2 regions of the Streptomyces sp. NBC_01216 genome follow, and region 1 is predicted to be linked to the other one. Evidence: riboswitches for the same ligand, from Rfam matches in the RefSeq annotation. Region 1 holds a riboswitch; the other holds the start of a gene.
What was found. A riboswitch is a leader RNA that binds a small molecule or an ion and turns the genes downstream of it on or off. The one in region 1 is predicted to bind cyclic di-AMP.

Region 1 (4,947 bases):
GTCGATCCAAGAGATCGCCAGGAAGGCAGGCACCACCAGCCGCACGCTCCGCCACTACGGCGAGCTCGGACTGCTGGAGCCCAGCCGGATCGGCGCCAACGGTTACCGGTACTACGACCAGGCGGCGCTCGTGCAGCTCCAGCGCATCCTGCTGCTGCGCGAGCTGGGGCTCTCGCTGCCCGCGATCGGCGAGGTCCTGGACGGGCAGCGGGACACGTCCGCCGCCCTGCGCACCCATCTCTCCCTGCTGGAACAGGAACGGGAACGCATCGGGCGGCAGATCGAGGCCGTCCGGACCACTCTCCACAAGACCGAGAAAGGAGAAGAGCTCATGGCCGAGGAAGTATTCGACGGGTTCGACCACACGCGGTACGAGGAGGAGGTCACCGAACGATGGGGCGCCGACGCCTACCGCGCGGGCGACCGCTGGTGGCGTTCGCTCAGTGCCTCGGAGCAGCAGGCGTTCATGGACCGGCAGGCCGGCATCGCCCGCGACTTCGGGCAGGCCGCGCGCGCCGGTCTCGAGGCCGGCAGCGACGAGGTGCAGGCCATCGCCCAGCGCCAGTTCGCCTGGCTGTCGGTCACCACGTCGCCGACGAAGGAGTACGTGATCGGGCTCGGCCGCATGTACGTCGAGGACCCGCGCTTCGCCGCCACCTACGACCGGCACGGCGAGGGTACGGCGCTGCTGGTCCGGGACGCGATGACCGTCTACGCGGAGCGGAACCTGTAGCGCCGCCCTCCGGCCCGCCCGGCGGGCCGAAGGGCCACGCCGCGCCCGGCGCCCGGTGCCTTCGCCACAGCACCCGCAGCACCTCTGCTCCCCCGATCGGAGCACGGGAGGTCGCTGCCCGGCGCGGCGGCACCCAGGCTGGGAAGGCGCGGCACGGTCCGTCGCCGTGTGAGGACCGGGCAGGAGAGCACAGGTGGGGCAGCGAACGGCGGGTGGCGGGTCCGTCGGCCCGTCGCGTCCGCGTGGCGAGCGGGCCCGGCGGTTCATCCGTGCCCTGCCTCCGCTGATCATCGTCGGCGGGGTGCTGTTCGACCTCGCCACCCCGGCCGGCTATACCGCCTCCCCGATGTTCTCGGCCGCGCCGCTCACCGCGGCGCCCTTCTTCTCGCCTCTGACGACGCTGCTGACCGGAATCGCCGCCGTGCTCGCGAGCCTCGGTCTGCATGCGTACAACGGCACCAGCGGTCAGGTCCCGAGCCTCACCGAGACCCTCACGGTGGTCACCGTCTCCGGGCTGGCGCTGCTCATCAACCGGGTCGTGCGGCGCAGTGGCGAACGGCTCGCCTCGGCCCGGGTGATCGCCGAGACCGTCCAGAAGGCGGTGCTGCCCACGCCCACCGAGCGGATCGGCGGGCTCCGGATCGCGGCGCGCTACGAGGCCGCGCAGGCCGACGCGTTCATCGGCGGCGACCTGTTCGCCGTGCAGGACACCCCGTACGGCGTGCGGCTGGTCGTCGGTGACGTGCGGGGCAAGGGGCTGGAGGCGGTGGAGGCGGTCGCCGTGCTCGTCGGCGCGTTCCGGGAGGCGGCCGACCAGGAGGCGACGCTGGAGGGAGTGGCGCAGCGGCTGGAGCGGGCACTGACCCGCGAGGGCACACGCCGTGACGACCTGGACGCCGTGGAGGGGTTCACCACCGCGGTCCTGGCCGAGATCCCGCGTGGTGACGGGCTGGTCCGTGTGGTGAACCGGGGGCACCCGGAGCCGCTGCTGCTGTACCAGGACGGTGGTCTGCGGCATCTGGAGCCCAGCCGGCAGGCGCTGCCGCTCGGCATGGGCGAGCTGGCCGCCTGGCCGGACCACGTCGACGAGACCCCGTACCCGCCGGGGGCGACGCTGCTCTTCTACACCGACGGGCTGTCCGAGGCGCGCGATGCCGAGGGCGTCTTCTACGAGCCCGCGGCCCGGCTCACCGGGCGGATCTTTCCGGGGCCCGAGGAGCTGTTGGACGCGCTCGTCGGCGACATCCGCCGGTACACGGGAGGTGGCTCGACGGACGACATGGCCCTGCTCGCCGTGGCCCGGCCGGCGCACGGGCAGCCGGTACGGCGCCTGACGATGCCGGTGGTCCCCTGAGCGCCCGTCGCGGGCGGCCGGGGAGGGCGGGCCGGCGCGGGTGACCATCCGTAGTCGGGGGGTATCACTGAGATAACAATTGACGCACCATCAGATAAGGGGTGTTTCGTGATTGGCTCCTGAGCGCCGGTCAAATCGCCCTGTACTGCATCAATCTCCTGAACGATCAAGAGGAACGGCTTGGAATCGGACCCCCGCGTCTATTAACGTTCGATAACGCAGCGCGGTTGTCCCAGCCGTCGCAAGAGACGGCACCGTGCGCACGCGCCGAATCCCGAAAGGGAACCGGGGAACCACTATTTGGGGTGAATCGGACGCCTTCGCACTCGTGCGACAGCGCCCGTAGGAGACCTTCCTGCTCCGAACCCGTCAGCTAACCCGGTAGGCGGCAAGGAAGGAAAGGAGTACGCCTCCGTGGCGTCCAACACCCCTGCCCCCGAAGCCCCCTTCCATGCGTTTGGTGCCTCGGGTGCCGCCGGGACCGACCCCGACGCCACGACGTCGGGCGAGTGGAACCCCACCGAGGAATCGCTCCAGCGGCAGAGCCGGTCCGGCGGCCGTCATCGCGTGGTGAAGCAGCGCTCCGGCTTCGCCCGTTCCTCCACCGTGCTCGGCGTCGGCGTGATCGCGGCCGTCGGCGCGGGCGGCCTGGCCACCGCGCAGGAGCGCCCCCAGGTCTCCATAGCCCTCCCCGACCTCGACCTGCCGGACGCCGCCGATCTGCCCGGCGTCGCCGCGCTGATGTCCGGGGACGAGGAGCGGGACGCGACCGCGGGCACCGGCAACGACCTGCACGCGCTCACCGCCTCGGTCGCGGCGCCCGTCGAAGCCGGCGCCGCGAAGAGCGAGGGCGGTGACGCCGGCGAGGCGCTGCGCGCCCGCATCCTCCAGCAGGCCGAGCAGCAGCAGGTCTCCGCCGACGCCGCCGAGAAGGCCGCCGCGGAGAAGGAAGCGGCCGAGAAGGCCGCCGCCGAGGCGGCGGCCAAGGCCGACGCGGCGGAGAAGGCGGCGGCCGAGGCGAAGAAGAAGGCCGAGGAGGAGGCCGCGGCGAAGGCAGAGGCGGAGCGCCTGGCCAAGCTCGCGGCGAGCTACTCGCTGCCCACCTCGTCCTACACGCTGACCTCGACGTACGGCCAGGCCGGCTCGATGTGGTCCTCCGGCTATCACACCGGTCTCGACTTCGCGGCCCCCACGGGCACCCCGGTCAAGGCGGTGCACGGTGCCACGGTCATGTCGGCCGGCTGGTCGGGCTCGTACGGCTACCGGATCGTCCTGGAGCTGGCCGACGGCACGGAGGTCTGGTACTGCCACCTGTCCTCGATGACCGTCTCCGTGGGCCAGTCGGTGGGCACCGGCGACACGATCGGCCGGGTGGGCGCCACCGGCAACGTGACCGGCCCGCACCTGCACCTCGAGGTGCACACCCCGGGCGGCGACGGTGTGGACCCGGCGGCCTGGCTGGCGAGCAAGGGCCTCTCCGTCTGAGCGGAGGCATCCCAGGCCCGGCCGCGGGCACCTTCCGCTGCTCGCGGCTCCGTCGTACCGGGCCCTCGGAGGCCGCGCCGTGGTGCGGTGGACCGCGAGGCGCCGGATCGAGCTCGTAGGGGGGCCTACCCGGTTGATTCGGCGACGCCGCGAGTCGTCGTCCTGCCGGGCGTCGCCCCAGGGCGAAGGTCGCCCGAGTCGGAACACTAGCTGCGGTAGGGGTTGTAGCCGCCGTAGTCCAGGTACTGCGGCGGCGCCCAGACCCGGCCGGTGGCCCGCGCCGCGTAGGTCAGCGCGGGCGAGGCGACCTGCCGGCGCTGCCAGAGGTGGTGCAGCAGCTCCTGCTCGCGGGCCGCGAAGTCCTGGTCCGTGATGCCCCGCTCGGCCCGGTGGCGCAGGAACGCGAGCGTCGTCGCGAAGGTCTCGTACTCCCCGACCGCCCGTGCGGCGTCCGGGCCGTACGTCCGGGCCGCGAAGGAGCGGGCCATCGAGCGGGCCCGCATCGAGGACAGTGCCAGGGGCTCGGAGGGCGAGATCCAGCCGGCCGCCGCGTACGCCGGGAGCTGCCCGGATATCGTGCGCAGCTCGCGCTGCCGGCTCCATATCGCCAGCCAGGTCAGCAGACCGAAGACGGGCACCATGAACATCCCGTACACGATGATGAAGCCCCAGGACGCGTAGACCGCGGAGCCGTTCCACAGCGCGTGCATGCCCATGGCGAGGACCAGGCCGGTCAGCGGCAGCAGAATCCGGCGGACGCGCCTGCGGCGGGCGGCCAGGGCGGCGAAGCCGAAGCCGAGGCCGGTGAGCACGGTGAACAGAGGATGCGCGAACGGCGACATCACGATCCGCACGAAGAAGGTCCCCGCGGTCATCGAACCGAGACCGGACGTGCCGATCTCCTGGTCCTCGCCGAAGGCCCGGCCGAGATAGAGGATGTTCTCGGTGAAGGCGAAGCCGGTGGCGGTGAAACCGGCGACGACCACCCCGTCGACCAGGCCGGTGAAATCCCGGCGCCGCAGCAGGAAGATCAGCAGGATCGCGGCGGCCTTCGCGCTCTCCTCGACGACCGGGGCGACGACGGTGGCGCCGAGGGCGTCCGCCGAGGCCGGATCAGCGGTCGAGGTCTCGATCCAGCGGACCGCGAAGGTGTTGGCGGTGAGCGCGACGAGCGCCGCCGCGAAGGCGCCCCAGGCGAAGGCGAAGACCAGGTTCTTCCAGGGGCCCGGTTCGACGCGGTCGAGCCAGCGGAAGGCGGCGGCCAGCAGCGGCACGGGCAGCACGGCCAGACCGAGGCCGACGAGGAACCCCTCGGTGCCGGTCTCCTCCCGTACCAGCGCGAGGATCACCAGGGCGCACAGCGCGAGCAGGGTGA
Region 2 (4,947 bases), 3.0 Mb from region 1:
GCGTGGCGGTCACCGCCGACGACCGGCTGGAGGCGGCACGGCTGCACCAGGGCGAGCCGTGGTTCCCGGAGGCGTTCGCGGCGCTCGAGGCCCTCGTGTCCGGTCAGGGTACGGCCAGCTCGTTCCAGGCCATCGCCCCTTTCCTGTACGGCCGCTGGGACGGGACCGCCCGCGCCCACCAGGCCGCGGCGGACGGACAGCGCAACGGGGAGGCCGCCGCGACGTACGGCGCCGAGGGTGCCTTCGATCCCCCGGCCGTCCGGGCCGCGCTCGGTCGCCTCGGGTCGCCCGTCCTCCTGCTGGCCGGTGAGGCCGACCTCAACTCCCCTCCGCGCGCCGTCGCCGAGGTGGCCGAGGTCTTCCCGCGCGCGGAACTCGTCGTACAGCGGGGGGCCGGACACTTCCCCTGGCTCGACGACTCCGAGCTGTTCGTGACGAGCACCGCGGCGTTTCTCGCGTGACGGAGCACCGGCGGCCGGGGGCACGGGGCCGGCGAGAGGGCCCTGTCCGTCGGCGGCGGACGTGCCGCGTACGGACTCGGTCGCCGACGTGCGTCAGGGCGTCGCGCAGGCCGGATGACCCCAGCCGTCGGGGTTCTTCGTGATCGTCTCGCCCTTGGCATAGGGGCTTCCGCAACGGCATCGGCCGGAGAACCTGGCCTTCAGGGAACCACCGCCCGTCGTGCGAGAGCCCGGGCGGCGGGCCGTCGGCCGGCCTCCGGCGCCGACGGGCCTCGCGGCGCCGCCGCCGGGTCCGGCGGGCGGCAGCTCGGAGCCGGCCGCCGAGCCGATGGCCTGCTGGGTGCGGGCGGCGTGGCCGGCCGCCCGGTCGGCGGCGTCGTTCAGACGGTCCCCGTCGACCTGGTGCGCCGGGGTGTGGACGAAGTCCACCTGGCGGCCGGCCAGGAGTTCGTCGATCCGCACGACCAGGTCCTTGTTCGCCACCGGGGAGCCCGAGGCGGTCTTCCAGCCCTTGCGGCGCCAGCCCGGCAGCCAGGTCGTGACCGCCTTCATGGCGTACTGGGAGTCCATCCGGATCTCCACCGGCGCCGCCGGGTCGAGGGCCTCCAGGAGTCTCTGGAGCGCGGTGAGTTCGGCGACGTTGTTCGTCGCGCTGCCCAGCGGACCGGCCTCCCAGGTCGCGACCTCGCCGTCCGTCCCGGCGACGACCCATGCCCAGGCCGCGGGCCCGGGATTGCCCTTCGACGCGCCGTCGCACGCCGCGATGATCTTCTGCACCATGCCACGATCCTGGCATGCCGGGGGCCGGAGGCACACACGCCGATCCGGTGGGCGCTCCCCGTCCCGGCCACCCGGGGCCCCACACCGCTATCCGGCGGCGCCGAGGAAGCCGAGCACCTGTTCGGTGAGCAGGGTCGCGGCGCTCGCGTCGTAGGACGGCAGGGTGCTGTCGGCGAACAGGTGCTCCTCGCCGGGGTAGAGGAAGAGCTCGGCCTTCCCGGTGCTCGCGACGAGCGCGCGGGCGGCGTCGAGGTCGCCCTCCCCGGTGAAGTACGGGTCGCCGTCCATACCGTGCACCTGCACCGGAACGCCGTCCGGCCAGCCGCCGAAGTCGTCCGCGGGGATGCAGGCACTGAAGAGGAGGGCCCCGGTGGCGCCGGGCCTGGTCTGCGCGAGCCGCTGCGCGGGGAGCACGCCCAGGGAGAATCCGGCGAGGACGAGCCCGTCCGGCAGCGACTCGGCGGCGTGGACACCGCGCTCGACGATCGTGTCGAAGCCGAGGGCCTGGGCGTGTCCGACACCCTCTTCGAGCGTGTCGAAGACGCGGCCCTCGTACAGGTCGGGCACGTGCACGGTGTGGCCGTGCCGGCGCAGTTCGCCGGCGAAGGCGGTGACGCCCGCCGTCAGACCGTGCGCGTGGTGGAACAGCAGTACCTCGGCCATGGGACTCCTTCTCGTGGGACGCCCGCCTCTGGCTGCGAGCGCACCCCTCGGTGAGCGTCGGCTGACGGGAGGGTCGGCGCCGCCACTCCCCTGGGGCGGGAAGGCGCCCGCCGGTCCGCCGGCCTCATGAGCCTAAGGCTGCTCTCGGGCGAGGTGTCCGGACGCCGGCTCTGTCGGGGAGGGGACATGCCTCGGGAACCGGGGGCAGGGGAGTCGAGGCCCACAGACCGGCCCGCGCTGTCGCCGCGCGCGCTCGTGGGGTCCGTCGCGGTGCGGCGGTCGGGTCACCGGCGGACTCTCGCCTCCGCACCGGGACCTCAACACGCGCATAAAAAGCCATAAAACGACCAGTTACCCTCCAAGGATCAATCTTCCTTTGCTCGCAATTATCGGATGATGTCGGACATTTCTTCCAGGTGACATGACTCACGGGCACGCGACCCGGTGACCCGCCCACGGACCCCATCTCCCAGCGTTTCAGGGAGATTCGGGGCCTCCTCCACCTTCGCGGCCCCGCCCGCCGGCCACTCGGAGCGTCTTGTTATCGACGGCATTTCTCGCCTACGGTCACCTCCATTCGGATGGAACGCCGAATCCTGCCACCATCCGCAATTCCCACTATTCACCGCCGGCAGGAGCGGGGGACCCATGTATTCGCCGGTCCGGACTCCGGAACGGCTAGGGGTGAAGTCGCACCTGTGCGACCGGGCATCTCCAGCCCGAACCCGACAGCTCACCCCGCAGGCGCCGGAGAGGAAATCCGTCATGCCTGCAAACGGTAAGCACCGACGCCCGAAGCGTCGCCCGCTCGCCCGTGGTATCGCCCTGATCAGCACGGGTAGCGCCGCCCTGACGCTTCCGCTGGTCGCGTCCGCCACCGCCCACGCGGCTCCCGAGATCACTCCTGCCATTGCCACGGCTAACGCCGCCGCAAATGTCTCTCAAAAGATCACGGAATCCCTTCCGGCGGCACCCGCCACCACCCCAAAGACGTACACCGTCGCGCCGGGGGACTCTCTCTCGATGATCGCTTACGAACAGGGCGTCCGAGGCGGTTGGAAGGTTCTCTACCGCGCCAATCACGACGCGGTCGGTGACAATCCGTCACTTATTCATCCCGGGCTCAAGCTGACGCTTCACCGGAATTCCACAGCGGCCAAGCCGAAGTCCTCCGCACCCGCGCAGAAGACGAAGACGAAGACGGCCGAGCCGGCACAGGCCACGTCCACCGACCGGGCCAGCCGATCCCAGCAGCGCACCACCCCCGCGCCGCAGACGCAGGCCGCCGCTCCCGTCGCGGCCAAGAACTACACGAACGACCTCGACGGCTGGATAAGGGAGTCGCTGGACGTGATGGCCCAGCACGGCATCCCCGGCTCCTACGAGGGAATCCACCGCAACATCATGCGCGAGTCCTCCGGCAACCCGCAGGCCGTGAACAACTGGGACTCCAACGCTGCGGCCGGCACCCCCTCGAAGGGCCTGCTGCAGGTCATCCAGCCGACGTTCCTCGCCTACCACGTGCCCGGTACGTCCATGGACCTGTTCGACCCGGTCGCCAACATCACCGCCGCCTGCAACTACGCGGCCGACCGCTACGGCTCCATCGACAACGTCTTCGGCGCCTACTGACCGGGGCGACGGCGCTTCCTGACGGGCGCGCCGCCTCAGAGCCTGTCGGGTGACCTTCGATCGACAGGCTCTCACCGCGACAGGAGGAAGGCCCTGACCGCTCGGGGGTCAGGGCCTTCCCCCCTGTCGTCCGCGCGCCCGCGATGCGGCGCGGGCCCCTCGGGACGCGGGTGGGGACGCACGCGGTGGCAGCGCCGCCCGGACTACAGCGTGCCGCGCCGCCATTCGCGGACCAGCAGGTAGCCGAGGTAAAGACCGCCGATGGCCATCGTGTAGATGCCCACCGGCAGATTCTCCAGGAGCGGCATCTGCTGGGCGGCGAGATCGGCCAGGACCAGCAGCAGCGCGCCCAACAGCATGGACAGCGCGAGCTGGGGGCCTGATCCGCGCGACAGCCGCTTGGCGATCTGGGGGGCCGTCAGGGAGATGAAGGCGATCGGCCCCGCCACGCTCACCGCACCGGCCGACAGCACGATCGCCAGGGTGACGGCGACGGTCTTGGTCCGGGCGGGCCGGCCGCCGAGCGCCGCCGCGGTGTCGTCACCCATCTCGCCGATTCCGATGTCCCGCGAGAGCAGCACGGCGAGCGGTACGACCCCGGCGAGGACCAGCCAGATCGTGGTCGCGTCCTCCCAGGAGCGGGCCGACAGGCTGCCGTTGACGTAGGCGCTGAGCACGGTCGCCTTGTCCCGCTCGACGGCGTAGACGACGTACTGGATGACGGCGACCGCCATGGCGGAGACGCCGATACCGGCGACGACGAGGCGCACCGGGTTACGGAAGCCGGTCCCGGTCGACACGTAGACGAGCACCATGGCCAGGACCGCGCCGAGGAGTGCTCCGGCGGATACCGGCACGGTGTCCGGCAGGAGCAGGGCGACGACGGCCGCGCCCGCGCCCGCGCCAGCGCCGAGTCCGATCACGTCCGGACTGCCGAGGGGATTGCGGGTGACCGACTGGAACAGCGCTCCGGAGAGGCCGAACGCGGCGCCCGTGCCGATGCCGACGACCAGTCGCGGGCCGCGCAGGCGGTTGAGGACGAAGGCGTTCTTGCCTTCCGCCCCGCCGAGCAACGCCGAGGGGAGATCGGGAAGCCGGATACCGAGGCGGCCCAGCGTGAGCGTGGCCGTCGCGGCGACGACGAGCAGGAACAGCAGGCCGATCGCCAGGAGGATCGTGGAGGTGCGTACGCGTACCGACACCGTGCCGCCGATCCTGACGACGCGTGTGCCCGAGGGCGCCCGGACGGGAGCCGGGGTCGGCTGGGCGCTCATGCGCTCCCTCTCATCCGGCGGACGGCCAGCAGGAGCGCGGGCGCTCCTATAAAAGCGGTGACGACGCCGACCATGACCTCCTGCGGGCGGAGCAGCACGCGCCCGACGACGTCGGCGCAGAGCAGGAGCGTGGGACC

Region 2: linked by a shared signal. The riboswitch ahead of OG393_RS00950 (transglycosylase SLT domain-containing protein) and the one ahead of OG393_RS14190 (M23 family metallopeptidase) in region 1 are both predicted to bind cyclic di-AMP.

Annotation. Positions count from the first base shown of each region.
Region 1 covers NZ_CP108677.1:3,258,152-3,263,098, reverse strand. The annotation lists gene OG393_RS14200 (MerR family transcriptional regulator) at 1-733, shown strand, start outside; gene OG393_RS14195 (PP2C family protein-serine/threonine phosphatase) at 927-2,087, shown strand; cyclic di-AMP (ydaO/yuaA leader) riboswitch at 2,343-2,490, shown strand; gene OG393_RS14190 (M23 family metallopeptidase) at 2,502-3,572, shown strand; gene OG393_RS14185 (PrsW family intramembrane metalloprotease) at 3,779-4,947, opposite strand, start outside.
Region 2 covers NZ_CP108677.1:225,774-230,720, forward strand. The annotation lists gene OG393_RS00935 (alpha/beta fold hydrolase) at 1-461, shown strand, start outside; gene OG393_RS00940 (ribonuclease H family protein) at 555-1,241, opposite strand; partial or broken gene OG393_RS00945 (dienelactone hydrolase family protein) at 1,329-1,916, opposite strand; cyclic di-AMP (ydaO/yuaA leader) riboswitch at 2,482-2,666, shown strand; gene OG393_RS00950 (transglycosylase SLT domain-containing protein) at 2,670-3,536, shown strand; gene OG393_RS00955 (FecCD family ABC transporter permease) at 3,740-4,810, opposite strand; gene OG393_RS00960 (FecCD family ABC transporter permease) at 4,807-4,947, opposite strand, start outside.